One region of the uncultured Blautia sp. genome, then DNA from elsewhere that is predicted to be linked to it. Evidence: a T-box and tRNA genes for the amino acid it is inferred to sense, from the RefSeq annotation. Region 1 holds a T-box; the other holds one or more tRNA genes.
What was found. The T-box of region 1 lies ahead of leuS (leucine--tRNA ligase). A T-box ahead of a tRNA ligase gene usually reads a tRNA of that ligase, here a tRNA-Leu.
Positions count from the first base shown of each region.

Region 2: it has a tRNA-Leu gene. The T-box ahead of leuS (leucine--tRNA ligase) is inferred to sense a tRNA for this amino acid. The anticodon was not compared.

Region 1 covers NZ_CABVDF010000009.1:12,006-28,438, forward strand. Annotated here, with positions in the region: gene rimO (30S ribosomal protein S12 methylthiotransferase RimO) at 1-686, opposite strand, end outside; gene rpoZ (DNA-directed RNA polymerase subunit omega) at 744-1,079, opposite strand; gene gmk (guanylate kinase) at 1,081-1,713, opposite strand; gene RDS42_RS01985 (DUF370 domain-containing protein) at 1,706-1,978, opposite strand; gene RDS42_RS01990 (YicC/YloC family endoribonuclease) at 1,996-2,874, opposite strand; gene RDS42_RS01995 (SGNH/GDSL hydrolase family protein) at 2,979-3,611, opposite strand; gene RDS42_RS02000 (NFACT RNA binding domain-containing protein) at 3,803-5,557, shown strand; gene RDS42_RS02005 (AraC family transcriptional regulator) at 5,584-6,489, opposite strand; gene RDS42_RS02010 (cation diffusion facilitator family transporter) at 6,470-7,408, opposite strand; gene RDS42_RS02015 (LPS biosynthesis protein) at 7,527-7,832, shown strand; gene RDS42_RS02020 (nitroreductase) at 7,849-8,379, opposite strand; gene larE (ATP-dependent sacrificial sulfur transferase LarE) at 8,454-9,206, opposite strand; gene RDS42_RS02030 (UvrD-helicase domain-containing protein) at 9,203-12,391, opposite strand; gene leuS (leucine--tRNA ligase) at 12,553-14,961, opposite strand; T-box leader at 15,043-15,264, opposite strand; gene pflA (pyruvate formate-lyase-activating protein) at 15,305-16,060, opposite strand; gene grcA3 (autonomous glycyl radical cofactor GrcA3) at 16,065-16,307, opposite strand; gene pflB (formate C-acetyltransferase) at 16,346-16,433, opposite strand, start outside.
Region 2 covers NZ_CABVDF010000015.1:7,146-23,578, reverse strand. Annotated here, with positions in the region: partial or broken gene RDS42_RS02755 (zf-HC2 domain-containing protein) at 1-19, opposite strand, end outside; gene ftsH (ATP-dependent zinc metalloprotease FtsH) at 120-2,072, opposite strand; tRNA gene RDS42_RS02745 (tRNA-Leu) at 2,297-2,378, shown strand; gene RDS42_RS02740 (diaminopimelate decarboxylase) at 2,455-3,744, opposite strand; gene RDS42_RS02735 (hypothetical protein) at 3,785-4,642, opposite strand; gene RDS42_RS02730 (magnesium transporter CorA family protein) at 4,680-5,621, opposite strand; gene RDS42_RS02725 (lactonase family protein) at 5,945-7,051, shown strand; gene RDS42_RS02720 (amidohydrolase) at 7,128-8,726, opposite strand; gene aroC (chorismate synthase) at 8,789-9,883, opposite strand; gene hemL (glutamate-1-semialdehyde 2,1-aminomutase) at 9,876-11,168, opposite strand; gene hemB (porphobilinogen synthase) at 11,168-12,151, opposite strand; gene cobA (uroporphyrinogen-III C-methyltransferase) at 12,157-13,671, opposite strand; gene hemC (hydroxymethylbilane synthase) at 13,668-14,570, opposite strand; gene RDS42_RS02690 (bifunctional precorrin-2 dehydrogenase/sirohydrochlorin ferrochelatase) at 14,557-15,036, opposite strand; gene hemA (glutamyl-tRNA reductase) at 15,026-16,255, opposite strand; gene RDS42_RS02680 (DUF1667 domain-containing protein) at 16,390-16,433, opposite strand, start outside.

The DNA of each region.
Region 1 (16,433 bases):
ATCCAGCGGATTCCTTTGATCCGGCAAAGTTTTTTCAAAAGAATATGAAGAGTTTTCTTCCCGTAAAGATCTGTTCCGTATACAGTAGTCTCCTGAGCTACCAGGATCAGTTCTTTTACTCCCTGCTCTGCCATATATTCCGCCTGCGCAAGAAGCCTTTCTTCCGGCACACTGCGGAAGCTTCCTCTTAAAGACGGGATAATGCAGTAGGTACAATGCTTGTCACAGCCCTCTGCAATCTTCAGATATCCATAATGCCCCCCTGTAGTAAGTACCGGACGGCCGGTATCTTCCGGAAGCTCATTAATATCCCGGTATTCCTCAAAATGTCTTCCTGAACATGCTTCTTCTACTGCTTTCAGAATGTCTCTGTAAGAAGAAGTACCCAGAACAGCGTCCACCTCTGGAATTTCCTGAATGATTTCCTCCTTATAACGCTGTGCCATACATCCGGTTACGATCAGCGCCTTACAGGTACCTGATTTTTTGTATTCTGCCATTTCCAGGATGTTTTCAATACTTTCTTCTTTTGCATCGTGGATAAAGCAGCAGGTATTGATCACAATGATCTCTGCATCTTCTTCTGAATCTACGATCTCATGACCGTTTTCGGTAAGAAGTGCCAGCATCTCCTCTGAATTTGTCAGGTTCTTATCACAGCCCAGTGAAATAAATAATATTTTCATAAAATCTCCTGATATATATAAGGAGCGCTGTAAAAACAACGCCCCACTGTCTTTGTTTTATTCTTCGGTTTCTTCTGTAACTGTCTCTGCAGTTTCGGAAACAGTCTCTGCTTCTGCTGTTACCGCTTCTTCCGGCTGCGCTTCGTTTTCTTCTTCGCCATTATCTGCAACGATCTTTACCTGTCCCTGATAAAATTCATCAATGGCAACAGAAAGCGGTTTTTTTCCTGCCGCGCCTCTTACCATAGGCTCTGCGCCTGCAATAAGCTGACGTGCACGTTTGCTTGTAGCCAGTACAAGAGAGTAACGGCTGTTCAGCATCATTGTGTTGTCGTCTTCCTCTGCATTGTTATTAATTGCCTGAATCAGTTCTGAATAGGACGGATGAATCATATTATAAGTCTCCTTTCATTAATTCCCGGGATTGTTCCTGGATTTTTTTGATAAACTCTGTATTCCGCTGTGTTTTACAGCGTTCACTTGAAATGATCCGGTGAAGCTCGTCAACGCACTCCTCCAGTTCATCATTTACCAGAAGATAATCATAAGCTTCCATGCCTTCTGCTTCCTCAGACGCCCTGCTCAAACGAGAACGGATGACTTCCGGCGCTTCAGTTCCTCTTCCCACCAGTCGTCTTTCCAATTCTTCCATGTTGGGAGGCGTCACAAAAATCAGCACTGCTTCGGGGATCTTTTCTTTTATCTTCATCGCTCCCTGGATCTCTATCTCCAGGATTACATTTTTGCCTTCGGAAAGCTTCTCCTCCACATAAGGGCGGGGAGTCCCATAATAATTATCTACATATCTGGCATACTCCAAAAGCTGGTCTTCCCGAATCATCTGTTCTACTTCTTCTACGGTACGGAAAAAATATGCTTTTCCGTCTTCCTCTCCCGGTCTGGGAGCACGAGTAGTTACAGAAACGGATAACGCATACTCCTGATATTTTTCCAGGAGACGTCTCATAACCGTTCCCTTACCAGCTCCGGAAAATCCGGATACCACTGCCAAAACACCTTTACTCATGTTCTTCTCCTCTGTCTTCAAAATCATATGCCTCCGCAAATCGCCTTGCTATGGTTTCCGGCTGAAGAGCCGACAGCACAATATAGTCGTCCGAAGTAACGATTACAGCCTTTGTCTTACGCCCCTGTGTGGCATCCACCAGTGAGCGAGTTCCCTTAATGCTCTGTACCATACGCTTTACCGGTGCAGCATCCGGACTGACAACAGCAACAATCTTCTGAGAATTTACAACATTTCCAAAACCTACATTTATCAACTTTGCCACAGATCAGTCTGCCTCCATTACTCTATATTCTGGATCTGCTCACGGATCTTTTCTATTTCTGTTTTCAGATCGATCGCAATATCGGAAATCTGGATATCACTGGATTTTGACAGAATCGTGTTTGCCTCTCTGTTCATTTCCTGTGCCATAAAATCCAGTTTGCGTCCGATTCCTTCCTGCTCGCTGAGTATTTTTTTCATACCGCGGATATGACTGTGGAGCCGGACAGTTTCTTCATCATTACAGATTTTATCTGAAAAAAGAACAACCTCTGCCGCAATACGGTTATCATCGATCTGCGAATCCTCCAGAAGTTCATGAACCTTTGTTTCCAGCTTTTCTCTGTATGCCTGGACAACCTCCGGCGAACGCTTCTCTACCATAGAAACTTTTTCATCCAGTCCCTCCAGCTTAGCAAGCAGATCATTTTTCAAATGTTTTCCTTCCCGTTCTCTTGCTTCCACAAATCTTGTGCACGCTTCCTTCAAAGGCGTCTCCAGACAATTCCAGAGTTCCTCTTCGTTTACCGGCTGTTCTTCCATAGTCAGAACCTCCGGATATCTGGAAAGCATTGTCACGCTGATATCATTTTTCAGCTGGAACTCCTGTTCCATTTCTTTTAGGTATCCCAGATATTCTGCCGCAAGATCACGATTAAATTTCAGGGCAACGCTTCCTGCTGTATAGTCCTCGTAAGTAATAAAAATATCCACCTTGCCGCGCTGCATGTATGTCTTTATCAGATTACGGACCTGCCCCTCAAAAAGATTCAGCTTCCTGGGCATCTTGATGTTCAGATCCAGATATCTGTGATTCACTGATTTCAGCTCCACTGTGATCTTCCACTCTTTTGTCACGGCTTCAGCCCGGCCGAAGCCTGTCATACTTTTTATCATAATGTCTTCTCTCTTTGCAGATTACTTATATCTTTACATACAGATTGATTATAAAACATCTGAACAGGGTAGTCAATTATTTTTTCGGATTGTCTTATTTTCTCTCATCCCCAGATACCACTGCGGACTTCTTCTAAATGCTCCAGAATATAGTTGTATATTTCAATAGAAACATCGTCTGGATAATGAATCCCATCTAATGTAGAATAGCCATTTTCTGTCAGATGTGTATAGATATCGATATAATTAACACCGATCAAATTCGCCTCCATGGAAGAGTTAAAGCTTTCAATCTGGGCATTTGTCACATAAGGATCATTTTCTACCGGACCTACAGACACAAAATAGGTGGAAGCTCCCAGATCCGTCCACTCCTTCGCTTTCTGATTGATGTACTGAATATATTCATTTACATGATGAACATCATTTACCCCCATCAAAATAATCACTGCCGTATTGTCCTGGATCTCGTCTTCAATTTCCGGAACTCCGTCAGAAACCATCCAGTCATATCCCATAGAAGACAGACAGGACCATATACTGTCATCCTGAACTGCATCACGGATTCCTTCCGTTCTGGAATCTCCGATAAAAATAAGTTTATCATTGGTAACTGTCTTAGGATGATCCGGCTTACTGAGCATGCCTTCCTCTCCATAGACCTGTTCAAAGGAACAAACGAAAAAGCATAGCATCAGGATCAGAATACTGCCTCCAATAAAAATACTTTTTTTCACCGTCACACCTCCCAATATATCAGATATGTCTATTTTTTTACTATGACACAGTTTTTCCAGAATGTCAAACAACAGAAATATGCAGGTTTCCAACACTCCCCGGAATATCAGTATTTTATAAGATTTTTTTGCGCTGTATGCAAATACATGCTATACTGTAAACTATAAAATTTTAAAAAGGAGCAGCTTCTATGGCATTTGACGGAATTACCATTGCCGCAATGGTAAAGGAATTACATACATATCTGGATGGCGGCCGGTTCAACAAAATCGCACAGCCGGAATCGGACGCCCTCCTGATCACCGCAAAGGGAAGTCAGGGACAGTGCAGGCTTCTGCTTTCTGCAAGCGCCTCCCTTCCTCTGATTTATTTTATAGACAAAAATAAACCAAGCCCTCTTACTGCACCAAATTTCTGCATGTTTCTCCGGAAGCATATCGGAAGTGCAAAGATCGCAGATATCCGGCAGCCCGGTCTGGAGCGGGTAGTGGAATTTGAACTGGAGCATTTAAACGAAATGGGAGATCCCTGCAAAAAGATCCTGATCATGGAACTGATGGGAAAACACAGCAACATTATTTTCTGCGATGAAAACAGAATGATCCTGGACAGCATCAAGCATGTTTCCTCTCATATGAGTTCGGTTCGGGAGGTACTTCCGGGAAGACCTTACTTCCTTCCTCGGACACAGGAAAAAGCAGATCCTCTTACGATCACAGAAGAGGAATTTACAGAAACCGTGTGCAAAAAGCCCTGTAATATTTCCAGGGCCATCTACACCTCTCTTACGGGATTAAGTCCTCTGATCGCCGAGGAAATCTGCTTCCGTGCTTCCATCGACGGCAGCGATGCAGCTGCTTCGCTTAATGAAGCTGCATGCACACATCTGTACCATACTTTCCAGCGGCTGATGGATCAGGTTAAAGAGGGGGATTTTACTCCTAATATTATTTACCGGGGAACAGAGCCTGTGGAATATTCCGTACTTCCCCTGACACAGTTTGGAACGGAATACCACAGCGAATCTTTTACTACTGTATCTGCCATGCTGGATTCTTACTATTCCTCACGGGATACCCTGAACCGTATACGGCAGAAATCCTCTGATCTGCGCAGAATCGTACAGACCGCCCTGGAGCGCAACCGCAAAAAATTTGCACTTCAGTCCAAACAGATGAAGGATACATCCAAAAAAGAAAAATATCGGGTCTACGGAGAACTGATCAACACCTATGGCTACGGACTGGAAGAGGGCTGCAAATCTTTCCAGGCTCTGAACTACTATACCAACGAAGAGATCACCATTCCTCTGGATCCAACCCTCACCGCCGGAGAAAACGCCAAGAAGTATTTTGACCGCTACGGAAAGCTGAAACGTACAGAAGAAGCTCTGACAGAACAGATTGCCGAAACTCAGTCAGAAATCGAACACCTGGAATCTATTTCCAATGCACTGGATATTGCACGGGCAGAAAGCGATTTAAGCCAGATCAAAGAAGAACTTACAGAATATGGTTTTATTAAAAAGCATTCTTCTTCCAGGAAAGGCCAGAAAGCACAGTCAAAATCCAAACCTTTCCACTATATTTCCAGCGATGGCTTCGATATATTTGTAGGAAAAAATAATTTCCAGAATGACGAGCTTACCTTTCGGCTGGCTTCCGGTAATGACTGGTGGTTCCATGCAAAAAAAATGGCAGGATCCCATGTAGTGGTAAAAACACCGGACGGAGAAATGCCGGACCGTACTTTTGAAGAAGCCGGACGTCTGGCTGCCTTTTACTCCAAAGGCCGGACTGCTCCCAAAGTAGAGATTGACTATATCCAGAAAAAACATGTCAAAAAACCTGCCGGAGCCAAACCGGGATTTGTTGTTTACTATACCAACTACTCTCTGATGGCTGAGCCGGACATCTCAGATATCAAAGAAGCGCCCCAAATGTAACAGGGCGCTTCTTTTTCTGCATCAGATCAACTTTTATTCTGTTTTTCTTCCCGGTATCTTCCAGGTGTCATGCCATAAGCTCTGCGAAAAGCTGCAATGAACGCACTTGCAGAGGGAAAACAGGTCTTCATGGCAATTTCTGTCACACTGTCCCCGGCGGTTTCCAAAAAAGCAGCCGCCGCCTGCAGACGATAATTCTGCAGATACTGATAAGGAGAATATCCCGTATATTTTTTAAAACAACGAAGGGTTTCTGTCGGACTTACATTTGCTGAGGCTGAAATTTCCTTCAGGGTCAGTTTTCTGTCGTAATTCCGATGAACAAAATCCAGCAGCTTCTGGATTCGTTCATGGTCTCTTTCCCCGGCAGGAATCAAATCTTTTTCTGTATCTCCCAGGGCTGTTGCTGTTTCCAGCCAGAGTTCGTTCAGCTTCAAAGACACCCGGTACTCCCAGTTCGGAGGTCTTTTTTCCTGAAAATACAGATCATCCAAATCTCTGATCATTCTCAGCACTGCCTGATCTTCTTTCTTCTCCGGCCAAAAACATTGTCCCGAAATAAAAGGATTCTCAACAATTCTCAGAACCGTTTCCTCCATAATGCTGCCTTTAAAAAAGCCAAGAAAGTTTTTGGGGATCAGAAAGCTGTGATAGCTGCAGTCCTCTTTTTCTGCGATATAATGGAGTACATTCCTGTTGATAAACATGCAGCATCCCCTGGACAGATCAAACTCCTGCTCCCATAATTTAAAATGTACTACACCTTTTTTTATGTATACAAACTGCAGTTCTTCATGCCAGTGAAGGTGGCGAAAGCCCTCATTAAAAGGAATGCAGGCTTTATGTTTTACATCCAGTACCAGAAGCGGAAATCTGGTATCATGATAGGGATTATGAGAATAAACAGGCGTATCATTTGGATAAGATTTCATTTAATTCCTCAATGTCAAATTCTATTTCCGGAAGCAGCTCAAAATAAAAATCCGAATACTTTTCTGTAAGAGCAGCAATACATTTTGTCTGCAGCATCTTAAAACGTCTTACGGAAAGCTCGTCTTTATTCAGCGTGATATAAGCACTGATCCAGAGTTTTCTCCCGGTTCTTACAATTTCGTAGTGACATTCTGAGCAGTTGCTTTCCCGGATGATCGGTTCTACCAGACTTTTGATTTCCTCTACTGTCTCCTCCTCCGGCGAGATCAGAAGCAGATCTCTGATTCCGGTGATCACTGTTTTGATCGGAATCGGAAGCATGACTACAGACAAGATCATGGTCAGAAGAGAATCCAGATATGGAACAAAAGCCTGGAACCACGGAAACGGAACGATCATAGGAAGTACAAAAGCTGCCGTCATCCCAAGGGAAATAATACTGTCGATCTTCCACCCTTCCATTTCTACTTCTACCGTCGGAGATTTGATGTTTTTGTTTTTCTTTTTCAGATAAATCGTTACTGCAATGCCTAGCACGCAGGCAGTGAGCTCAAACCATGCAACCACCCCAAAGTCAACAGTCCGTCCTCCATGGAGCAGGATATTGATACTGTTTGTAATCAGTCCCACTGTAACGGTGGTCATTGTAATTCCCTTGATAACGAGAAAAACCGTTTCTATCTGCATATGTCCAAAGGGATATTTCTCATTGCTTGGCCGATACAGAAGGGGAATGATAAGAACAGAAGGAAGGAGCATGAAAAATTCTATTCCGTCATAAACCGCATCCAGAAGCACTGCCTGGGATCCGGTCACCACTGCCATCACAAGTTCCAGTATGACAAAAAAGAGATTTCCATAAAGAGACACGGTCATTGCTTTCTTTTCTTTTTTTGATCTTCGTTTTCCTGTACGCATAAATTCACCTGACTGTTCTGTTTTGATGTTTTTCATATATAGTTTACCTGTTATTTTGCTATTTTTCAAGAATAAACTGTGATATTATGACATCATCAAACAAGAAAGGAAAACTCAAATGATTATTGATGGAAATGAAATTGAAAAAAAAGCCATGAAAGAATTTCATCTTGGAAACAGAAAAGAAGGACTTCGGATACAGGAAGAGTTTGCGTCCGCTTTCCGTGCAGAATACGCACAGAAGGATCACTGTCCCTGTACAAAAGCCTGTCGTTATCACGGCAACTGCAAAGAATGTGTTGCCATCCACAGAGCTCATCAGGAACATGTGCCCAACTGTATGCGTACTATGATCAATCAAAAAATTGCTGTTCTGTCTGAGCTGACAGAACATACTTATAGTGAAACATCCTCAATCAGATAGACCGGCTATCACCGTATTAATTTATGGTGTATACCCAGTTTTCTTTGCGAGGCTTTGTATGAGGATATTCACCTTCTGTATATCCGAGGACACAATGTCCGATTCCTTCATAATCCCCCTCGATTCCTAATGATTCCAGGATTTCTTTTCCCTCCGGAAGCTGAAATTCCTCCTTTGCACGATGGATCCAGCAGCTTCCGATTCCAAGGGAGTGGGCAGCCAGCATAAGATTTCCCATAACAAGACTTCCATCATACAAATAGGTTGGGGCCGTTTTATCTGCAAGAACGATCAGAACAGCAGGAGCTCCATAAAAGGGATCGGAATCTGTACCCATAATCTCCCCATTCAGCCTGGAAAGTTTCCTGATCAGTTCTCTGTTTGTGATCTTGATAATAACAGGAGACTGACAGTTTCTTCCTGTTGCTGCCCAGGTTCCTGCTTCCACAATCTGATCCAGGATTTCTTCCGGAATCGGATCCGGCTTAAATTTACGCACACTTCTTCTTGTCTGCATCAATTCCAGTGTTTTGTTTAATTCGCTCATAACAAATACCTCCAAATAATTTATTAATATAATTCCTGACAGCGAAATCTCGCTTTTCGGAAATTATTTCACGTTTATTCAGATTGACGAAACTTCAGATCCAGGAAAACATCCTCGAAATAAGGAGTCAAAAGTTTTATAATCCTCTCCTTTTTTTCCAGCATCTCCTTCATTTGCCCTTCTGTAATCTGGATTCTTGCCGCACCGTGGAACAGCCTGATGCGAAAGTCCTGAAAACCGATTCCCTTCAGTTCTTCTTCCGCTTTTTCAATTTTTTCCAGCATCTCCCTCTGAAGTACTGTTCCTGTCGGTATCCGGGTTGCCAGACAGGCATAGGAAGGTTTGTCCCAGGTAAAAAGACCTTCTTCTCGGGAAAGTCTCCGGATCTCTTTTTTGGTAAGTCCACAGTCTCTAAGGGGGGAAAGAACCTCCAGTTCATGAGCAGCGCGCATTCCCGGTCTGTCGGAAACATCATCTGACGCATTGCTTCCATCCATCAAGAGCGTATAGCCATCTTTCAAAGCTCTTTCCTTTAAAACAGAAAACAATGTTTTTTTGCAATAATAGCATCTGTTTGCAGGATTAGCAGAAATTTCATTATCCTTTAAAATATCATGTTCTATTACAATAAGCGTTTTTCCTAGTTCCCTGGTCAGACGTCTGGCATCCTCCAGTTCAAAAGCAGGCTGAAACGCTGTTTTTATAAAATAAGGCTGCACATCGGCGCCGTACTTAACTGACATTGCAAGAAGGAAAGCAGAATCAACGCCGCCGGAAAATCCAAGAGCCGCCCTGGGATGCTGTAAAAAAAATTCTTTTAAATTCATGTTGTTTTCTCCTGTATGAAATCAAACAAACTTAACTGTCTGCAGGTTTCCATATTTTTCTGTTTTCCGGTCTTTTCTCTTTCAGTGTCCTCCTCCGGAATCTCTTCCAGAAACGCAGACGGTTCTTCTGCAAAGGTCAGGATCAGTTCTTCTCTTGCCCTGGTCATCCCCACATAAAACAAACGTCGTTCCTCTTCCACATCCGCGGGAGCATCTTCTCTTTCCAGAGGAAGCTCTCCCTTTTCCATTCCAAAAAGAATTACCACAGGAAATTCCAGTCCCTTGGAGGCATGAAGAGTCATGAGAGACACTGCGTCTCCATGATAGCTTTTTCCTCCGCATCTCTTTAAATCTCCCTCTTCTCCCAGAAGAAGGGCATCCAGGAACTCTCTGGTACTGTTATAGAAAATCGCCATATCTGCCAGCATCTGCATATTTTTTTCTTCTGTCAGATTCAGATCCTCTATCCATTCCTGCATGAGCTTTTTGGGTTTTGTACGGTCCCATTTCTTCTCGTATCTGGCTGCCATTTCCTCGTAAATACCTGATGAAATCCGGCTGTCTTCCAGATCCCACAGCTTTTTCACAGCCTCTTCTCTGCAGGCAGGATGATCCGGTTCTGCCAGAGAACAGAAAAAGCTGATGGTTCCCTGAACAAGAGGGCTCTCTAAAAAACCTTCTCTTCCCCTCACCACATAGGGAATCCCTTCCTTTTGGAAACATTTTTCCAGCAGACGCGCCTGATGATGGGTTCTGTACAAAACTGCAATATCACGGAAGCTTTTTTGTCCTGCATTTCCCTTTTGTGCAAAATAATCCTGCGCTTCCAGCATATCCATACCGCCTGTCAGACGGTTTATTTCTTTTGCCGCAAAAACTGCTTCTGCATTTTTGGAAGAGGCTTCCACGATCCGCAGAGGAACGCCCTCGTCTTTCCAGGGCTTCAGTTTACGCTCCATACCCGGATTATTGCCGATCACTGCCAGAGCGCCCCTGAGGATGTGTCCGGTACTCCGATAATTATTTTCCAGAGAAATCATTCTGGTTTCCGGATATTCTTCTTTCATTTTCATGAAACAGCCGGAATCAGATCCACGGAAGCCATAAATAGACTGATCCGGATCTCCTATCACAAAAAGTTCTTTTCCATTCTTATTCCATTCCCGAATCAGTTCATACTGTATTGAACTGATATCCTGAAATTCATCTACCATAAGATACGAAAACTTCCGCTCCCAGGACTGCTTTTTCCTGCTCCCATGGTTTTCTCTGCATATTTTCAGGGTTTCTGTTAAAAGATCATCAAAATCATACAGCCCCTGGCTGTGCAAACGCTCCTGATAGGACTGCAGCAGCTGCGGAATCAGTTCCTCCTGTCCTGATACTGCCCCGGTTTTTGCCAGAGAAATTTTATTCAAAAGCTGCGCAGGAGTAAGCGACAATCCATACTCTCCACACAATTCCTTTGCGATTTCTGTCAGAACAGAGGTATCAGCCAGAAAAATTTTCCGTCCCTGTTTTTTCAGAAAATCCAGACAGATGGAATGAAAGGTTCCAATTTGCATACGGCTGATATTCCGTCTGGAACCAGCCTGCAGCGTCAGACGTTCTTTTAATTCCCTCGCAGCCTGATTGGTAAAGGTTACGGCTGTGATCTCTCCCGGACCTACATTTCTCTGTTCCAGAAGATAAAGGATCCGTGCGATCAGTGTTTTTGTTTTCCCTGTTCCGGGACCTGCCGCCACAGCGATCCTGCGGTCTATGGTCTCTGCCGCCTGACTTTGTTTTTCATTCAGCTCTTCCTTTTTCCCGGTTTCTTTGTCTTCTTCCTGCTGTTTCTCACTCTGATCCGGACGTTGACCGGAAGATACCCTGTCCTTTCTGTTCTTTTCTTCCTGATGCATTTCCTCTTCGCTGAAAAAAGACAGCTGCCCGTTTGGATTTTCGATCTCATCCTGTTCAAAAAGACGGATCACCCCATATTCTCCGTCAAATCCCGGGGTTCTTTTTACCTGCCCGGCTCTTAGTCTCCGTATCCCCTCTGCGACCATATATCCGGCCTCTTTCCGGATTTCTTCCACCGGTATTTCCCGAAGGATTTCAAATTCCGGTCCCAGTTTATGAAGCATGATCTCATACTGCTCCTGTACTTTTTTGCTGGCAGGTGTTTTTCCTGTGGAGGCTGCAATAACTTCAGGCAGAGGAACCAGATATTCAAATGGCTTTTTATTTTTTCTTTCCTCTCCATCCTTACGGTCAGAAAGCTGCAGAACTCTGTGATCCACACCAATCGTAATCTTCTTCCCACAGATCGGGCAGATTCCTCCATATGCTTCAGATTCTTCCGGACTCAGACAGAGATGACATTTTCTGTGTCCGTCAAAATGGTATTTTCCTTCTTCGGGAAAGAACTCAATGGTTCCTTCCAGCCCATTTCCTTCCTGAATTGCCTGATATAATCCCTGATAACTCAAATCTATATCCAGAAGGTTTGCTTCCCTGCCTAATTTAGCCGGGGAGTGCGCGTCTGAATTGGAGATCAGCTGGTACCGATCCAAAGCCGAAAGCTTCCAGTTCATCAAAGGATCTGAAGAAAGTCCTGTTTCTACCGCATGGATATACGGAGTCAGATCCTCAAAGCATTCCTCCACTGTGTCAAAACCGGAAAATGCCCCAAACATGGAAAAATGCGGAGTCCAAATGTGCGCCGGGATCAGGATACCCCGGGGACACAGCTCCAGCATAATCTCCAGTAAGTCATGGCTGTCAAGACCAAGGATCGGTCTTCCGTCAGAATGAATATTTCCTATCATTTCCAGTTTTTTGGAAAGCTTTTCCGCATCCTCCAGACTGGGAAGAAGAATCACATTATGAACCTTTCTTACCTTACCGTTTTTCTTATAAATAGAGCTGATCTCACCGGAAAGCACAAATCTCGGAGAACTGTTTTTATATTCCCTGCTTTCTTCCAGCACAGCCTCTTCTTTTAAACAATATAGTCCGTCTTCTGCAGGAATCAGCTTTTCTTTCAGCTCCTCCCTCCATTGTGGATGGGTAAAATCTCCTGTGCCTAAAATGGATATTCCCTTTTTTCTTGCCCATAAATCCAGATATTCCGGTGTTCCCTGCTTACTGGTGGCGCGGGAATACCGGGAATGAATATGTAAGTCTGCAATTCCCTTCATTTTTTTCTCCCTGTAACCAAATTTTCTGTGAAAATTATAACACTTTTAGATTCTTATGGGAAGTCAGTATACAGCAGGATTCTCACAGTGCTTCCGGCTCTCCTGCTTTTACAGATGAAAAATAGCGCAGGTAATGATTTCACTACCTGCGCCATTTCGCATTATTTCTGCACGATATTTATAATCTTCTTCGGAACATAAATCTCTTTGATGATGGTTCCTGTCAGCTTGTCTGCAACTACTTCTTTTGCTTTTGCAAGGGCAGTTTCTTTGTCCGCATCCACCGGAAGAGCTACAACACCTCTGGTCTTGCCGTTGATCTGAACAGCAATCTCAATGGTATTCTCTACAGTTTTTGCTTCGTCATACTCCGGCCATGGCTGCTGATATACATAGCCTTCATAACCGCAGACATTCCAGATTTCCTCTGTGATATGAGGTGCTACCGGATTCAAAAGAAGCAGGAAGGTACGATATTCACCTTTTGTGATGCTTCCCTTTTTGGCAAAATCATTAAGAAGAGTCATCAGCGCTGCAATTGCAGTGTTGTATTTCAGATTCTCAAAATCATTGCTTACTTTTTTGATTGTCTGATGTATCTTTGTTTCCATATCACTGCTGAAGCCGTCACCTTCTGTAAGAATATCCTGCAGTTTCCATACACGTTCCAGGAAACGACGGCAGCCCTTTACTCCGTTTTCTGACCAGGATGCACTAAGATCAAAGGCGCCAATGAACATTTCATAAGTACGAAGAGTATCTGCTCCGTAATCATTAACGATATCATCCGGATTTACTACGTTTCCGCGGGATTTTGACATTTTCTCACCATTCTCGCCAAGGATCATGCCGTGAGAGGTACGTTTCTGGTATGGTTCCGGGCATGGCACAACTTTATTGTCATACAGGAATTTATGCCAGAAACGGGAATACAGAAGATGGAGGGTTGTATGCTCCATACCTCCGTTATACCAGTCAACCGGAAGCCAGTAATTAAGAGCCTCCTGGCTTGCAAGAGCTTCTGTATTATGAGGATCTGTATAACGAAGGAAATACCAGGAGGAACCAGCCCACTGAGGCATCGTATCTGTCTCACGTTTCGCCGGTCCGCCGCAGCATGGGCAGGTGGTATTTACCCAATCAGTCATAGCCGCCAAAGGAGACTCTCCGTTATCTGTAGGCATGTAGCTCTCTACATCCGGAAGTTCCAGAGGAAGCTCACTTTCCGGAAGCGCCACATAACCGCACTTGTTACAGTGTACCACGGGGATCGGTTCTCCCCAGTAACGCTGGCGGGAAAATACCCAGTCTCTCAGCTTGTAATTCGTCTTTCCTGTTCCAAGCTTTTTCTCTTCCAGCCACTCAATGATCTTTTTCTTTGCATCGGCAACTTCCAGACCATCCAGAAATCCAGAATTGACCATCTTACCTGCAGCAACATCTGTAAATGCTTCTTCCTGCACATTTGCTCCGCCTGCTACTACTTCGATGATCGGCATATTAAATTTCTTAGCAAACTCCCAGTCACGGGTATCATGAGCCGGAACAGCCATGATCGCACCGGTACCATAGCTCATCAGTACATAATCAGAAACCCAGATGGGAATTTCCTTTCCGTTTACCGGATTTACGGCGCGGATACCGTCAATCTGTACACCTGTCTTTTCTTTTGCAAGCTCAGAACGCTCAAAATCAGACTTTCTTGCAGCCTGCTCCTGATATTCGTGAACGGCATCCAGATTTTTAATCTCGTCTTTATATTTTTCCAGCATTGGATGCTCCGGAGAAACAACCATATAGGTTGCACCAAAAAGAGTATCTGGTCTGGTTGTATAAACAGTCAGCTTGTCTTCTTTTCCGGCAATGGCAAAGTCAACCTCTGCTCCCTGACTTTTTCCGATCCAGTTTTTCTGGGAAACTTTTACACGTTCAATATAATCTACGCCATCAAGACCTTCCAGAAGCTTTTCTGCATAATCTGTAATCTTCAGCATCCACTGGCTTTTGACCTTGCGGACAACCGGAGATCCACAACGCTCACAGACACCGTTTACTACTTCTTCATTGGCAAGTCCTACCTTACAGGAGGTACACCAGTTAATAGGCATTTCTGTTTTATAGGCAAGACCAGCATTAAACAGCTTCAGAAAGATCCACTGGGTCCATTTGTAGTATTCCGGATCTGTGGTGTTTACTTCCCTGTCCCAGTCAAAAGAATATCCCAGAGAATGAAGCTGTTCTTTAAAACGTTTTACATTATTTGCTGTAACAATCTTTGGATGGATTTTATTCTTAATGGCATAGTTTTCTGTGGGAAGACCAAAAGCATCCCAGCCCATAGGATAAAGTACATTGTATCCCTGCATTCTTCTTTTTCTTGCCACAATATCCAAAGCTGTGTACGGTCTTGGATGACCTACATGAAGGCCCTGTCCTGACGGATACGGAAACTCTACCAGAGCATAATATTTCGGTTTACTGTAATCATCTGTTGCGGCAAAAGCTTTATTGTCATCCCAGATCTTCTGCCACTTTTTCTCGATCACCTTATGATTGTAAGGTACTGACATAATTTTTCCTCCTTATACAAAATAGCAAAGCGGACAAGTCCGCTTCGAACTCCTTAATAAAAAAAGCCCCTCATCTCTGTATTTAGAGACGAAGGGCTAAATTCCGTGGTACCACTCTAATTCATCGGATATCTGATCCGGTGCACTCATTGAATCTGTAACGGGATTTCCCGTCCAAAGCTACTGTACTTTCACTTCGGCAACTCCAAGGCGAGTTCAGAAACATCCTTTCCTGCCTCACACCAAACGGCAGGTCTCTGAAAAAGAATAAGTTTTCTTACTGCTCCTCTTCTTCGTCTTTGTTCTTCATAATTCTAACTATTCCCGACAGGTTTGTCAAGGATTAAATTCTTCTCTGTTCCTGAAAAGCTCTCAGTATGATATTCCGCGCTTCTCTGGCTTTTTCCGCATCCATGTTCTCTGTGTTTTCCAGAGGATAAGGAAGCCCCATTTTTTCATATTTAGCCTTTCCCATAGTATGGTACGGAAGAACCTCCAGGCCCTTTATATTTTTAAATCCGGCCAGGAGCTTTCCAAGATTATTCAAATGCTCTTTCTGGTCTGTGATCCCGGGTACAACAACATGGCGGACAACCATAGGAACCTCTGCTTTTTCAAGCGCTTCAGCAAATTCCAGCACATGCTTCTGACTTAATCCGGTCAGATTTTTATGTTCCTCTTCATTACTGTGTTTAAAATCCAGAAGCACAAGATCAAGAACATCAAACAGTTTTTCAAATTCCTGCTGCCTTTCCTTCCGATACATGATTCCGGAAGTATCCAGACAGGTGTGGATTCCCTGTTTTTTTGCTTCACGGAAAAGTTCTGTCAGGAAATCAAGCTGCATAAGAGGTTCCCCGCCGGTAGCAGTAATCCCTCCATTTTTGTAAAAAACTTCATTCTTTTTGTAGGCATCCAGAATTTCTTCCACTGTCATCCTTTTTCCTTCTCCTGATTTCCAGGTATCCGGGTTGTGACAGTACAGGCATCTCAGAGGACATCCCTGAAAGAATACTACAAAACGAACTCCGGGACCATCAACGGTCCCGAAGCTCTCTGTAGAATGAATATACCCCTTGTGGTCATATTCTTTTTGCATCTGATTACATTCCCTGGTGGAAGGTTCTGGAAATAACCTCATCCTGCTGCTCTTTTGTCAGCTTATTGAAGTTTACCGCATAACCGGATACACGAACGGTCAGCTGCGGATATTTCTCCGGATGTGCCTGTGCATCCAGAAGAGTTTCTCTTGTAAAAACATTTACGTTCAGATGATGGCCACCTTTTTCTGCATAGCCGTCAAGTAAGTTTACCAGGTTATCTACCTGTGCGTCACTGATATTCATAGTAAATCCTCCTGTAATGTATATTTGAAATGAAAAGATTATTCTGCCTCGTCTACGCTGAGGTTTGGTTCACAGCATGCGCAGTCCGGCTCAAGAGAAAAGCTCAGATCATCCAGACTGATGGAA
Region 2 (16,433 bases), on a different contig from region 1:
TCGGTGCTTTTCTGGTCATATAATTCCCTCCTGATCCGTTCTTTTTATCATATCATAAAAAAAGGTGATCCTCAACGTATTTCGCTGGAATCACCTCTGATCATTTAATTACAAATCCATCATTCTTCGGTTTCCGGATCAGATCCGTTTACCTCTTCTGACATCGGCATTGCTTCTGCAGCGCTCTCTTCCTGTACTGCAGATGTTGTTACTGCTGCAGGCGGAGTTTCCAGTATATGCATAAACTCTTCACCTGTAATCGTCTCATGCTCATACAGGTACTGTGCAAGCTCATGAAGTTTGCCTATATTATCCTGCAGGATCTTAAGAGCCTTATCATGCTGTGTCTTAACAAGCTCTACAACCTTTTTATCAATCAGGGTCTGCGTCTCAAAAGAACATGCAAGGGTCGCATCTCCTCCAAGATACTGATTGCTGACATTTTCCATTGCAACCATATCAAAATCATCACTCATACCAAAACGGGAGATCATTCCCCGGGCAATCTTGGTTGCCTGCTCGATGTCATTAGAAGCTCCTGTGGTAATAGACTGGAAAACCAGTTCCTCTGCCGCACGTCCTCCGGTAAAGGTTGCAATCTTGTTCTCCAGTTCCTCCTTGGACATCAGGAAATGTTCCTTTTCATCTACCTGCATAGTATATCCAAGTGCACCGGAAGTACGCGGAATGATCGTGATCTTGTGTACAGGTGCAGATTCTGTCTGCTTCGCTGCAACAAGAGCATGACCGATCTCATGATAGGATACAATAAGTTTTTCTTTATTGGACAGTACTCGGTTCTTCTTCTGATAGCCTGCGATAACTACCTCGATACTCTCCTCAAAATCAGCCTGAGTAGCAAACTTACGTCCGTCACGAACTGCACGCAGCGCAGCCTCGTTAACAATATTTGCAAGCTCCGCACCGGAAGCTCCTGCTGCTGCTTTTGCAATCTCATCGAAACGTACTGTATCCGCAATTTTAATCTTTTTGGCATGGACTTTTAAGATTTCCTCACGGCCAAGCAGATCCGGAAGTTCTACAGGAATCCGTCTGTCAAAACGTCCCGGACGGAGAAGCGCCGGGTCAAGAGAATCCGGTCTGTTGGTGGCCGCCAGGATCACTACGCCCTTGGAACCGTCAAAACCATCCATCTCTGTCAGAAGCTGGTTCAAGGTCTGTTCACGTTCATCATTTCCGCCTGAGAAGCCTGCGCCGTCACGTTTTTTACCAATGGTATCAATCTCATCAATAAATACAATACAAGGTGCTTTTTCATTGGCCTGTTTAAAAAGGTCACGGACCTTGGCCGCACCCATACCTACAAACATTTCCACAAACTCTGATCCGGAAATAGAGAAGAAAGGAACCTCTGCTTCTCCTGCAACTGCCTTTGCAAGAAGAGTTTTTCCTGTTCCCGGAGGCCCTACAAGAAGGGCTCCTTTCGGCATGGACGCACCGATTTCTGTATATTTCTGCGGATTATGAAGATAATCTACAATTTCTGTCAGAAGCTCTTTCGCCTCATCCTCTCCTGCAACATCAGAAAATTTGATTCCTGTCGAAGATTTTACATATACCTTGGCATTGCTTTTGCCAAAAGACATAGCGCCTCCCGGTCCCCCGTTGCCCATAGATGACATCATTTTTTTGCTGAGCCAGCGTCCCAGGAAAATAAAAATTCCAATAGGAATGATATAACTGAGGATCAGTGTCAGAAAAATGGAAGGACTTTCCGGAAGTACCTCGTCCATTACTACATTTGCTTCCAGGAGACGGTTTACCAGCTCCGGATCGTCCATCTGAACAGTCTTGCAGGTGAGCTTATTTCCGGTCTTCGGTGAAATCACCTCGTAATAAATATAGCCTTCTTCTATAGTTGCCTTTGTTACGTTTCCTTTTTCCACACTTTTGATAAAAGTGGAATAATCAGTCTTCTCAACACTTCTTTCCTGGATCGCCGGAACAACCAGAATGTTCAAAAGAACGATGATCACACCTACAATGATATAATACACATAAAGCGGTCGTTTTGTAGGCGTTTTGTCAGGTTTTTTGTCGCCTAAGTTCATATATTGTCTATCCTCCATCCCTGCTGCATCATATCAGATATGTTTTCTTATCATATCCTTATGTGCATAAAGTTATTTACCAAATGTAACATACCACCTTTTCCCTTGAAATTCAATGTTCTTCCTGTGAAATATTATAAATTTTTCATAAAGAATGCAAAAGAAAGACAAATTTTGTCTTGCACAATTTATTGTAATATGTTATTATAATTTACGGTTCATGTGCCGCTGTGGCGGAATTGGCAGACGCACTTGACTCAAAATCAAGCGGGTAACACCGTGCCGGTTCGAGTCCGGCCAGCGGCATGACTATCAGACTGTTGAGTTTCTCAGCAGTCTTTTTATTCTGAAAAAGACCGGATATCCACCCGGTCTTTTTTGTTTATTTCAGTTTGTCTGCATCCTCAAGAAGTTTTTCGTATACCGGAAAACAGTCAAAAGTAGCAAAATAATCCTTCGGCGTTTCTGCTCTGCGGATCAGCTGGAAGCTTCCGTCTTCATGAAGAAGTATCTCTGCTGATTTCAGCTTGCCGTTGTAATTATATCCCATAGCAAAACCATGAGCTCCTGTATCATGGATCACCAGGAGATCGCCTTTGTCAATCTTTGGAAGATAACGGTCAATGGCAAATTTGTCGTTGTTTTCACAGAGAGAGCCTGTAACATCATACAGATGGTCGCAGACCTCATGCTCTTTTCCCATAACCGTAATATGATGATAAGCACCATACATGGCCGGGCGCATCAGATTTACTGCACAGGCATCCACACCGATATATTCTTTATGTGTATGTTTTTCATGAATAGCCTTTGTAACAAGACAGCCGTATGGTCCCATCATAAAACGTCCCAGCTCCGTATAAATGGCAACATCTCCCATTCCCTCCGGAACAAGAACCTCTTCGTAAACTTTGCGGACACCCTCACCGATCACGCGGATATCATTAGCTTTCTGGTCCGGGCTGTATGGAATGCCGATACCTCCGGAAAGATTGATAAAGCTGATATGCGCTCCTGTTTCCTTCTGAAGCTTTACAGCAAGCTCAAACATGATCTTCGCCAGCATAGGATAATACTCGTTTGTCACAGTATTGCTGGCAAGAAATGCATGGATACCAAAGTTTTCTGCTCCTTTTTCTTTCAGGATACGGAATGCGTCAAAAATCTGCTCCGTTGTCATTCCGTATTTGGAATCTCCCGGATTATCCATAATATCATTGCTGATCTTAAAAAGTCCGCCCGGGTTGTAACGGCAGCTAATGGTTTTAGGAATTCTTCCTACAGACCGCTCCACAGCCTCAATATGGGTGATATCATCAAGGTTGATGATTCCGCCGATCTCATCTGCATAACGGAACTCCTCCTCCGGAGTATCATTGGAAGAAAACATAACGTCTCCGTCTTTGCAGCCCAGCGCTTTAGCCATCATCAGTTCCGTCATGGAAGAACAGTCACAGCCGCAGCCATACTCCTGAAGGATCTGGATCAGATAAGGATTTGGTGTTGCTTTTACAGCAAAGAACTCCTTAAATCCTTTATTCCATGCAAATGCCTCTTTCAGCGCCTTTGCATTTTCACGGATTCCCTTCTCATCATAAAGATGAAACGGAGTGGGAAACTGTGCTTCAATCTCTTTCAGCTTTTCCAGAGTAACAAAAGGTACTTTTTTCATAATAATCCTGTCTCCTCGTCTATGTTTTTCTCCTCGTTGTTTACTTCACATGCTCGTGAGTAAACAGATGATCCTGACAGTATTCATAATTACCGTTGCATTTGGAGCAGAAACGGAATTCCAGATTTGGATCATCCAGCTCTGTACGTCCGCAGATAGCACATTTATGCTTGGCAACACTGGCTCCCGTTGCAGGATCCACACGGCTCTGGGCCATGGCTTTTTTGAATTCTCTTCTCCTCTTCACTTCCTTTGGACGGAATCGGTACATGCTGATCCCACTGAAGAAAAACAGAATAAAATTCAAAAATGATGCTATAATAGGCACGGTCATTACCCATGCGCCGACGCGTATATAAGATATGATATTATACAGGATAATTGCTCCGTATACCCATCCCATCCATTTCATCTTGATCGGGATCACAAACCACAGAAGGATCTGCATATTGGGATAGCAGGCTGCATAAGCCAGAAAAACAGACATACTTACATAATACGTAGTAAATACTGCGCCTACCAGATATACACGGCCTGTAAAAAAATAAGTCAGGAAAGCCGCTGCCATCACAAACAGCAGTCCTGAAAAAATATACAGGTTATAGCGGAAGGTTCCCCAGGTACGTTCCAGGGAATTTCCAATAGGATAATAGAAAAAGAAAATAGAGATCACAAACAGCAAAAAGCTTCCTGTCTGAGGGGGATAGATCACCCAGGTGACCAGTCTCCAAATCTGTCCTTTCAGGATCATTGCCGGCTCAAGGCTCAGCATGTCCAGCATACCGGGATTTATAACCATAAGCAGATATCCCAGCACATAGCAGATCACCATATACATCGTCAGATTTGGGATCCCATATCTTCCAAATTTACGTTCCAGCTTGTCAATCCAATTCATAAAATCACTTGAGCTCCTTTTCATCATTAAATGACTGTCAGAAATATTTCTTCTTTGACAGTACGATCGCAGCGATCACGCTGAGTGCAATGGATATCAGAATAACGATGAGAAATCCCCATGGTGTTTTGGAAAACGGCATTCCTGCTGCACTTAAGTTCATTCCGTAGGCGCTGAAGATAATAGTCGGGATACTCATTACGATGGTGATCACAGAAAGGATCTTCATAACATCGTTCAGATTGTTGGATATTACTGATGCAAAAGCATCCATCATACTTCTTAAAATACCGCTGTAGATATTCGCCATCTCAATGGCCTGGGTATTCTCAATGATAACATCCTCCAGAAGCTCTGTATCCTCCGGATATTTCTTAATGCTTTCAATCTTGATCAGTTTCTCAAGCACCGCTTCATTTGACCTCAGGGAAGTGGTAAAATACACCAGTGATTTTTCCAGCTCCAGAAGTTCGATCAATTCCTGATTTCTGGGAGAAAGATGAAGCTTTTCCTCTACCTGTTCGCTCTTCTTATCTATAATACGCAGATAACGCAGATACATACTTGCATTCCGATAAAGGATCTGCAGAATAAAACGCGTTTTCATATAGGTAAAAAAGTTTCTGACACGGCCTTCCATAAATCGGGTCAATACCTGGGTATCTTCCAGGCAGATCGTAAAGATCATCTTATCTGTCACAATGATACCCAAAGGAATCGTACCATACCAGTCCTTGTCATTTCTCTCCTCGATCATAGGCACGTCCACCAGGATCAGAGTATAGTCATCCTCCACTTCGATACGGGAACGCTCCTCCTCATCCAGAGGGGCTCTGAGATCGTCTACCTCTATCTGAAACTGCTCTGAAATCTCAAAGATTTCTGTTGCCGTGGGATTGGTCAGTGCAATCCAGCAGCCATCCTGCGGTTCCTGTATTTCATGAATAGCCCCGTCAGATGTCCGAAACATTCTTATCACGATTCTGCTCCCCTTTCCACTCTCTGTTATGTCCCGGAGTCATGCTTCGGAACACCCTCAAACAAAATATAATTTACATTATAAGTTGTGCAGTGTCCTTTGTCAATTCTTATAGCTTGACATTAACAGGAATTTTATATTACCGGAACATTTCGTACATCATAAAATACATTTTCAGAAAGACTGAAAACTTGTCCTTAGATTTTGTTTATGATATAATAAGAACACTTAATAAATTCAGACAGTACGACAGACAGTTGCTGCAATCGGAATAAGCAGTAATGACAAACAAACTGAATTTGCAGAATCAGGAGGCAATCAGAATGGACAACAAAAAATATGTGGCATATGTGGGAACTTATACCCACGGATCCAGTAAAGGAATCCAGGTTTATGATGTTGACGTTGAAAAAGGAACTTTAACCGAACGAAACGAAGTAGAAGTCAGTAACTCCTCCCACACAGCACTTTCCAAAAACGGTCTTTTCCTCTATTCTATTGAAGATGAGGGTGTAGCTGTTTTTAAGCGTGATGAAAATGGGGATCTTACCAGAATCAACAGTGTTAGTATTGATGGAATGAGGGGATGCTTTCTTGCTACTGACGTAGACGGGAAATATCTTTATGTAGCCGGTTACCATGACGGAAAAGTAACCGTTGTTCACACACACAGAGACGGACGTCTGGGAAGTCTCATGGACGGCGTGTTCCACAAAGGTCTCGGCAGCGTAGCTGAACGAAATTTCCGTCCTCACGTAAACTGTGTACGCCCTACCCCGGACAACAAATATCTCTGTGCAGTAGACAACGGAATCGATCAGGTAAAGATTTACCGCATCAACAAAAGACGCCACAAACTGGAGCTTGTTGATATTCTCCGCTGCCCGAGAGAAAGCGGACCCAGGATCATCCGTTTCAGCGCAGACGGCCGCTTTGCCTATATTCTCTTTGAGCTGAGCAATGAGATCAAGGTATACAGCTATGACGGAAACGGACATCTGCCGGAATTCGAACTGATCCAGAGTATTTCCACACTCTGTAAAGAAAATGATAAAGACGCTATTCATAATGCAGCCTCCGGTCTTGCACTTGCACCAGACGGAAAACATCTTTTCTGTACCACAGCAGGGGAAAATTCTGTTTCCATGTATGAGATCGACCAGAAAACCGGTCTGCTTGAGAAGAAATTCACCCTTCCTATCAGCGGCGACTATCCTAAAGATCTGGTGATCTTCCCGGATAACCAGCACATTGCCATTGCCAACCATGCAAGCAACGAGATCACCGTATTCCGGGTAGATTACGAAAAAAATATCATTGTCATGAATGACAAGCCTCATAAGGTAGAAACTCCCAACAGTATCCATATCTGGCCGGTACCGGAAAAACCGGAGAAAAAAAAGGAAAATAAAGCGGAATCTGCAGAATAAACCGTCCTTCTAAAGAACAAAAGACTGATACGTCCTGGAAACGAAGTTCCATATGGCTTATCAGTCTTTTTTGTTTTTATGCTTCTCTTTTGAAAACCACCTGGTTTTCTTTTATGGTCTGCAGTATCTGTATATCTGCCAGCTGATCTTCCGCTGTTTTCAGAGGATCCCTGTCAAGAATAACAAAATCCGCAGTTTTTCCCGGTTCGATGGTTCCCTTTTCTGCTTCTTCATGATACTGGTATGCGCCGTAAACAGTAATAGCCTTCAGCGCCTCCAGAACCGGGATTTTTTCATCTGCACCGATACTCTGTCCTGTTTTTGACACACGGTTTACCGCACAGGAAACTGTCCGCATCATATCCGGCGGCACTACCGGCGTATCCTGATGGAAAGTAAACTTCATTCCATATTCCACAGCGTCTCCGGCCGGAGAAATATGTCCGCCTCTTACCGGGCCAAAGTTTTTCATATGGATATCGCCCCAGTAATAAGTATGCGCAATAAAAAAGCTGGGCATCATTCCTATTTCCGCCATCCTTTTCAGCTGTTCTTTTCTTACCAGCTGGGCATGAACCATTACCGCCCGGAAAGCATCCCGTTTTTCTCTTTTTTCCAGTTCCTTTTCAAACTGTGAAACATACTGTTCCGCAGCCGCGTCTCCATTACAGTGAGCAAGAAGCTGCTGTTTTTTATCCAGCGCCAGGGAAATATATTCCCGCAGCTTTTCATCGCTGTGAATGGGATATCCCCTGTATTCCTGTTCTCCCTCATAAGGCTCCAGCATCCAGGCAGTTTTGCCCTGAGGAGAGCCGTCCAGAAAAATCTTATACCCGCCTATTTTCAGATGATCCTGATAAGCTCCCACGTATTCCGGCTCCTCATCGATCAAGTCCGCTGCTGTCATAATATCCAGATAGCCTACGATATCCAGCTTCAGGATTCCCATTTTGGCCGCAGCCTTCAAAAGCTGAAACAGAGGTCTTCCTACCATGCCGTCCTGCACTGTGGTGATGCCATAAGAGGCATACAGGTTCTGGGCTTCTTTCATCAGCTTCATCAATTCTTCCACAGAGGTCATGGGAAGGCCTGACTGAAATTCCAGAAAGGCTTTTTCTTCCATATATCCATCGGGAGTTCTTGTTCCCGGAACCCTGCCGTATTTTCCATCAGGACGGTCCTCCGTGTGTTCGTCAATTCCCTGAAGCTCCAGTCCCTTACTGTTTGTCACACCCATATGAGAGGACGCATGGATCAGAAGCACGGGATTTGTGGAGCTGATTTTATCCAGCACATATCTGTCCGGATGTCTTTCTTCTTCAAGGAAATTATGGTCATAATTGCAGCCTACGATCCAGGCATCCTCCGGAAGATGTCTTTTTTCCTTAAAGGCTTTCATGGCATCTACAATATCTGCAAAATTTTTGCAGTCTGACAATTCACACTGGGTCATGGAGTTTGCTGTTCCCACAAAATGAGAATGTCCGTCAATAAAACCCGGAAGCATAACCGATCCCTTCAGATCCACAGTCTCGTCTCCCTCTGTACGAAAACTTAAAACCTCTTCCCTGCTTCCCACTGCCGTAATGCGGCCGTTTTCCACACATACCGCTTCTGCATACAGTTTCTTTTCTTCCATGGTGAGAATAGTTCCGTTTATATAAAATGTTTTCATGACAGCCTCCTTTGCATATGAAGAAAAGGGAACATGTTTTATTCTGCTCCCTTTCCTGCTTTTTATTTTTTATAAAACTCCTGCACTTTATCCAGCCGTGCATACATATTTCCAAAAAGTGCGTCCACAATCGCCAGAGCGCACATAGACTCCACCACGACCACTGCCCTTGGCACGATCACCGGATCGTGGCGGCCGTGGATCTCCAGAGATATATTTTCTCCCTGATCTGTTACAGTATCCTGAGGCTGGCTGATGGACGGGGTAGGCTTAATGGCAGCCCGGACAAGGATTTCGCTTCCGTCACTGATTCCACCCATAATGCCTCCCGCATGATTAGATGTTTTGGCAATGACGCCGTCATCAGAAATAAATCCGTCGTTATCCTGGGAGCCTTTCATTTCAGCCGCATGGAAACCTTCTCCGATCTCCACGCCCTTTACAGCTCCAATAGACATAACTGCCTGTGCCAGCACAGCATCCAGTTTCTCGAAAACAGGAGTGCCAAGACCTGCCGGCACACCCTGGATCCGGCACTCAATGATGCCGCCTGCACTGTCCAGATTCTTCATACACTCTTCCAGAAACTCACCTGCTTTTTTGGCTGCGGCTGCATCCGGCATATAAAAGGCATTATTGTTGATCTCTTCCGGAAGAAATTCCTGTATTTTTACCGGTCCAATGGACTTTGTATAAGTGCAGAAAGAAATTCCCATAGATTCCAGAAGCTTAAGGGCAATGGCTCCTGCCGCCACCCTTCCCAGAGTTTCTCTTCCGGAGGAACGTCCGCCGCCCCGGTAATCCCGGAATCCATACTTGGAACCAAAGGTAAAATCCGCGTGACCCGGACGGTAGGAATATGCAATATTCCCGTAATCCCGGGATCTCTGATCCATATTTCTTACCATAAGGGAAATGGGAGTTCCTGTTGTCCTGCCTTCAAAAACACCGGACAGGATCTCCACCTGATCTCCTTCTTTCCGTGCTGTTGTATAGCGGCTCTGTCCCGGTTTACGCCTGTCCAGCTGTTTCTGGATATCCTCTTCAGAAAGGGAAAGTCCCGCCGGACAGCCATCCACAACTGCGCCCAGAGCTTTCCCATGAGATTCTCCCCATGTAGTAACGGTAAAGTGACGTCCGAATGTGGATTTATTCATAAATTTCTCCTTTTGCCACAACCTCTTCAAATACTTTCAGTGTCTGTTGGATCACTTCATCTGAGTGGGCATCTGATAAGAACATTGCCTCAAACTGAGAAGGCGCCAGATGAACACCGCCCTTCAGCATGGCAAGGAAATAGTTTGCAAAAGCTTTTGTATCAGAGGTTTTTGCAGAGGTATAATCGCAGACCTCTTCTCCGGTAAAGAAAATGCTCCCAAGGGAGGAAATATGGTTCAGATGACAGGTAAGTCCTGCTTTTTCTGCGATTTTCTTCATTCCCTCATAAAGCTTTTCGCCCTTCTCCTCAAGACCTGCATAAACCTCCGGATGAGTATAAAGATATTTCAGCTGAGTCAGTCCTGCCGCCATGGCAACCGGATTTCCGCTTAAGGTTCCTGCCTGATAAACAGGACCGGAAGGAGAAACCATTTCCATGATCTCTTTTCTGCCGCCGTAAGCGCCTACCGGCATACCTGCGCCGATAATCTTTCCATAAGTAACCATATCCGGTGTTACCCCAAAATATTCTGCCGCTCCGCCAAAGGCAAGGCGGAAGCCTGTGATCACCTCATCAAAAATAAGAATCGCACCATATTTATCACAAAGCTCTCTCAGTCCCTGAAGGAATCCTTCTTTTGGAAGGACAACTCCCATATTGGCTGCCACCGGCTCTACGATCACAGCCGCCACCTGGTCAGGAGCACTTTCCAGAAGCGTACGCACGCTGTCCAGATCATTATAAACTGCTGTCATGGTATCCTGGGTACAGCCTGCCGGAACACCGGCGCTGTCCGGAACGCCGCTTGTCATCACACCAGATCCGGCGCTTACCAGAAGAGCATCGCTGTGTCCGTGATAGCAGCCTGCAAATTTAATGATCTTATTTCTTCCGGTAAAGCCTCTTGCCGCACGGACAGCGCTCATTACTGCCTCTGTGCCGGAGTTTACCATACGGACCATTTCCACATGGGGGAGATGGTCGCAGATAAATTCCGCCATCTCTACCTCTACCGCTGTAGCGCAGCCAAAGCTTAAGCCTTTTTCACAGGCCTTTACCACTGCTTCGCGGATCTCCGGGAAATTATGGCCCAGGATCATGGGTCCCCAGGAATCAATATAGTCGATATATTCATTTCCGTCTGCATCATAAATATGGCAGCCGTCTGCGTGGTCGATAAATCTGGGGGCTTCGCCGATCGCTCCATAAGCACGGACCGGACTGTTGACACCGCCCGGGATTCTTTTTACTGCTCTCTGAAATAATTCTTCTGATCTGGTCATCAGCCGATCCTCCCTTCCTGGATAAATCCTGCAAGCTCTTTTGCATAATAAGTCAGATAAATCTGTACGCCTGCACGGTAAGCGCTTGCTGCCATCTCGCATACGATCTTATCTTCTTCGATCCATCCCATTTTTGCAGCTGCTTTTACCATGGCATACTCACCACTGACACTGTAGGCTGCAACAGGTACGTTCGTCGCTTTGTGGACTTCGGAAACCATATCCAGATAAGACATAGCAGGTTTGATCATAATGATATCTGCACCCTCTTCAATATCTGTCAGAGCTTCCTTCATGCCTTCTCTTCGGTTATGGTAATCCATCTGGTAGCTTTTACGGTCGCCGAACGCCGGAGCAGAGCCTGCAGCATCACGGAAAGGACCATAAAAGGCAGAAGCATATTTAACTGCATAGGACATAATGGGAGTTTCTTTATGACCTGCTTTGTCCAGGCATTCCCGAATGGCGCGGACACGGCCGTCCATCATATCGGAAGGAGCCACCATATCTGCACCTGCCTCCACATGGGAAAGTGCCGTCTTGGAAAGAAGCTCCAAAGTCGCATCATTTTCTACCTCATGACCGCAGAGCACACCGCAGTGACCATGGGAAGTATACTCGCACATACAGACATCTGTAATATAATACATATCAGGAAACTGTTTTTTCGCCTCACGAAGTGCCTTCTGGACAATGCCGTCCTGTGCATAAGCGCCGCTTCCCACCTCATCTTTGTGATCCGGAATTCCAAACAGCATCACACTGGACACACCTGCTTTTGAAAGATTTTCCAGTTCATAGGGAAGCTGATCCACGCTGTAGCGGAACTGCCCTTCCATAGACGGGATTTCTTCCTTAATGTTGTGTCCTTCGCGGACAAATAAAGGATAGATCAGCGAGGATTTGTCAATCCTTGTCTCTCTTACCATTTTTCTCAGTGTCTCACTGCCTCTCAGTCTTCTTGGTCTCTGGATTAAATCCATGTTTCTCACTCTCTTTCCTTTTTCTCTTTTATTTCTTCCACCAGTCGGATCAGCTCCTCAATGGTGGCCTTTTCAGCCATATAAGTTTCCATGCCAAAAGCATCTGCTGCCGCTTTTGTCTGCTTTCCGATGCAGGCTGCGGTAAGTCCGGCATAGTCGGCGCTTCCCACACTTTCTGCGAAGCCTTTTACTGTAGACGCGCTGGTAAATACCACGCAGTCAATCTGATTTTTTTCAATTTCTTTCTGAATATCAATAATCCGGCTGCTTTCGTAAACAGTCTCATAGGTAGGGATATCATCTACAATACCCCCTGCTTTTTCCATAAGCTTTACCAGATTTTCATTTCCCTTCTGCGCCCTTGGAAGAAGAATATGCTCTCCTCCCTGAAGCTGTGCCGCCAGTACTTCTCCAAGGGAATCCCCGTCATATACCTCCGGCATTAAGTCTACCAGAAGTCCTCTGTCCTCCAGAACCTTCCGGGTACCCTGTCCGATAGCTGCAAGCTTCAATCCAAAAAGACTGCGGATATCTGTGTGGTGCTTTTTCAACTCTTCAAAAAAGATCTCCGCACCGGTAGGGCTGGTAAACACCGCCCACTGATATTTCCGGATCTCGTCCAGAGCCTGATAAAGTCTGCTCTGATCTTCCAGAGCTACAGTACGGATAGAAGGAAGCTCCAGAACCTCTGCCCCTTTTTCCCGGAGAAGTTCTGTAGTACGGGAGCTTCTGTTTTTCGGTCTTGTGACCAGCACCTTCCAGCCCATAAGGGGAAGTCTTTCATACCATCCAAACTCATCTGCCAGAGCGCATACCTTACCAACTACAATGATGGCCGGTGTTTCAATTCCCTGACGCTTTACTTCATCCTCCAGCGTACTTACTGTGGCAACAATCTTTTTCTGACCTGCTGTAGTTCCCTTCTGGAGAATGGCTGCCGGCATCTGCGGATCCATGTCTGCATTCAGAAGTCCCTGACAAATATCGTGAAGGGCAGCTACTCCCATAAGAAATACCAGTGTTCCCCTGGTTTCTGCCAGTGCGCGAAAATTAATGTCATACTCTTTTCCGGCTCTTCTGTGTCCGGTAATAATGTGAAGGGAGGAACAGAAATCCCGATGTGTTACAGGGATTCCGTTATATGCCGGAACTGCCAGAGAGGAGGTCACACCCGGAACTACCTCATAAGGGATTCCATGCTCTGTCAGAAGCTCCAGCTCCTCGCCGCCTCTTCCAAAAAGGAACGGATCTCCGCCTTTCAGACGTACCACCCGATATCCCTTCTGGGCTTCCCGAAGAAGAACCTGATTGATTTCCTCCTGTGGAAGCGTATGCTTATCCGCACGCTTGCCTACATAGATCAGGCGGGCAGAGTCCGGAATTTTTGTCAGGACACCCTGTCCCACCAGACTGTCATAAACCACTACCTCTGCCTGATTCAAAACTTCAAGACCTTTCAGCGTAAAAAGTCCGGCATCTCCCGGACCTGCGCCTACCAGCCAAACCTTTCCAACACTCATGCTGTCTCTCCTTTTTCCATGGATTCTTTCAGACGTTTTGCCAGTTCTGTTCCCAGTTCCTCTGCCTGCGTAAGCTCGCCCTCTGCTTCTCCTTTGATATAGGTTCCGTCTTCTTCCCTGTAGTACAGCCCCCGAAGCAGCAGTTTTCCCTGGCGGATCTCACCATAAGCAGCCACAGGAGAAGAACACCCTCCATCCAGATACCGGACGTAAGCCCGTTCCGCAGTACCGCAGATCCAGGCCTCTTGATCGCAGTATCCGTCCAGACAGGAATAATCTTCTCCCTTTCTTCCCTGCACAGCCAGGATTCCCTGACCTGCTGCCGGAAGGATCTCTTCTACTGTAAAGTACCGGTTGATCCGGTCTTCCAGTCCCAGGCGCTTCAGTCCCGCCGCCGCAAGGATCAATCCGGAATATTCTCCGGCATCCAGCTTGCGGAGTCTTGTCTGAAGGTTTCCGCGGATGCTTTTTACCTCCATATCCGGATAAAGATTTTTCAGCTGCAGAGTTCTCCGAAGACTGGAACAGCCCAGAGGCTTTGTTTTATCTAATTCTTCTGTTCCTTCAGGAAGCACCAGAACGTCCCTTGGATCTTCTCTTTTGGAAAAAGCCAGAAGGGGAAGCTCCTCCGGAACCTCCATGGGCATATCCTTCAGGCTGTGGACAGAAAGATCTGATCTTTTTTCCATAAGGGCAAGATCCAGTTCTTTTACAAAAAGTCCTTTTCCTCCAACTTTATCCAAAGTCCTGTCAAGGATCTTGTCTCCTGTTGTTTTCATCGTCAGAATCTCTGTATGTATTTCCGGATGCTTTTCATTAAGAAAGCTCTGTACCATTTCACTCTGCAGCACAGCAAGCTTACTTTCCCGGCTTCCGATGATTATCTTATTCTCCGTCATTTTCTGCACCTTCCTCCATAGCCTCCTGAATAGCGACTCTGACTTTTTTTGCCCGCTTATGATCCAGACCGCTGGCTGTCACGCCTACTACCAGCTCATCCTTCATATAAATTCCCGGAAAATAAAAATCACATTTATTTTTATCGTCTGCAATGTTTACATAAATACCCTCTTCCTTACAGACACGATAGATTTCATCATTTAATTTCCAGTCGTTGGTGGCTGCGATAACCATATATGCCATCTGAAAATCCGTTCTTTTTACGGGACGGGTGATCAGGTTTACATATCCTGTCTTGCCCAGTTCCTGAAGCTCCACTGTACATTTCGGCGCAATGGCAGTTACGTTTCTTGTAAACTGAAGCAATGTTTTTACTCTTCGTGTGGCAATGTTTCCGCCTCCTACCACTACGATCTTTTTATCTGAAAGATCCACAAACATGGGAAAATACCGTTTATTCTTCATAGAGCTTCTCCAATCCTGCCACACATTCCAGGAAGGTTTCCTGATTCAGACAGTCTCTCAGCCCGAAGATCAGTTTGTTTACCACCTTGCCTGCCGCTGTGTCTACTGCCTCAAGAAGCTTCTGTCTGTCTTCCTGTTCCATTGGCGTTTTTTTCAGTATTTTTTCAATGCGGAGGTTCAGGTCCTCCACTGCGTCATCCCGGATTTCCTGTATTCTCGGGATCACATCTCTTCCCTCCAGCCACTGGTAAAATTCCTCCAGCTGCTCCTGAACGATTCTGTCTGCCTTTTCGATGCTTTTCTTCTGCTCCGGAGAGGCTCCGGCTGAATGAAAGCTGTCCATGTCATAAAGGGTGATCCCCTCAATCTCTGAAAGCGCAGGATCAATATCCCGGGGTACCGCAAGATCCAGAAGGATCAGCGGCCGCTCCAGTGTCAGCTGGGCAAAATCTTCCGCCTTCAAAGTAAAATTCGGGCTTGCCGTTGCACTGACCACAAGATCACACTGAGGGACGTACTCCATCCGTTCTCCGTAATGGATTCTTTTGCAGCCCGCAGGAATTTCTACAATACCGCTTCTGTACTGACGTACTGTCACGGTCACATCACCTCCGTTTTCACGAAGAGTCTGGGCTGCCACCTTGCCCATTTCTCCGTTTCCGATCACCATGCAGGTCTTTCCCCGGGCTTCATACCCCTGCTCTTTCAGTGTGCTTAAAGCCTGATGGATCACAGAAGGATTTCCATGGGCCAGAGGAGCTTCTGTTTTAATCCTTTTGCCAACTGTTGCAGCCATACGAAAAAGAACCTCCAACACACTGTCCGAGGCAAAATGTTCTCTGGCAAAATTCAGGGCTTCCTTGATCTGGGTAAGGATCTGATCTTCCCCCAGGATCTGGGATTTCAGCCCCCCTGCCAGGTGAAACAGGTGGCTGACCGCCTCCCTGTCCTTTCTTGTAATAAAATAATCTTCATAGGAGCTGTCCTCAATCCCCTTCAGTTCACAAAGACACTGATACAGAGAAAGCTCCTTTTCCTCTTCATGACTCGCCCAGATTTCAAGGCGGTTGCAGGTAGAAAGGATCACGCAGCCATAGATTCCTGCTTTTTCTTTCAGCTGCTCCATCGCTTCCCCTGCATTCTTTTTTGTAAAGGCAAATAATGCCCGTATATCAACCGGCGCACGGCCATGGTCTATTCCAATCATGGAAATCGTCATAATGCTTCTCCTTTGTACAAAACACAGCGTCGGTGTACAAGGAGAAACGCTCTCCCTGTACACCAACACTATCATTCCTTATGATAAACATTACAACGCACAATGTCAATGCTGACAGGGTTTTTTCCACAAATTTACCGGGCTTCCACAGTCTTAGTAGCAACGATGTCCACTCCGG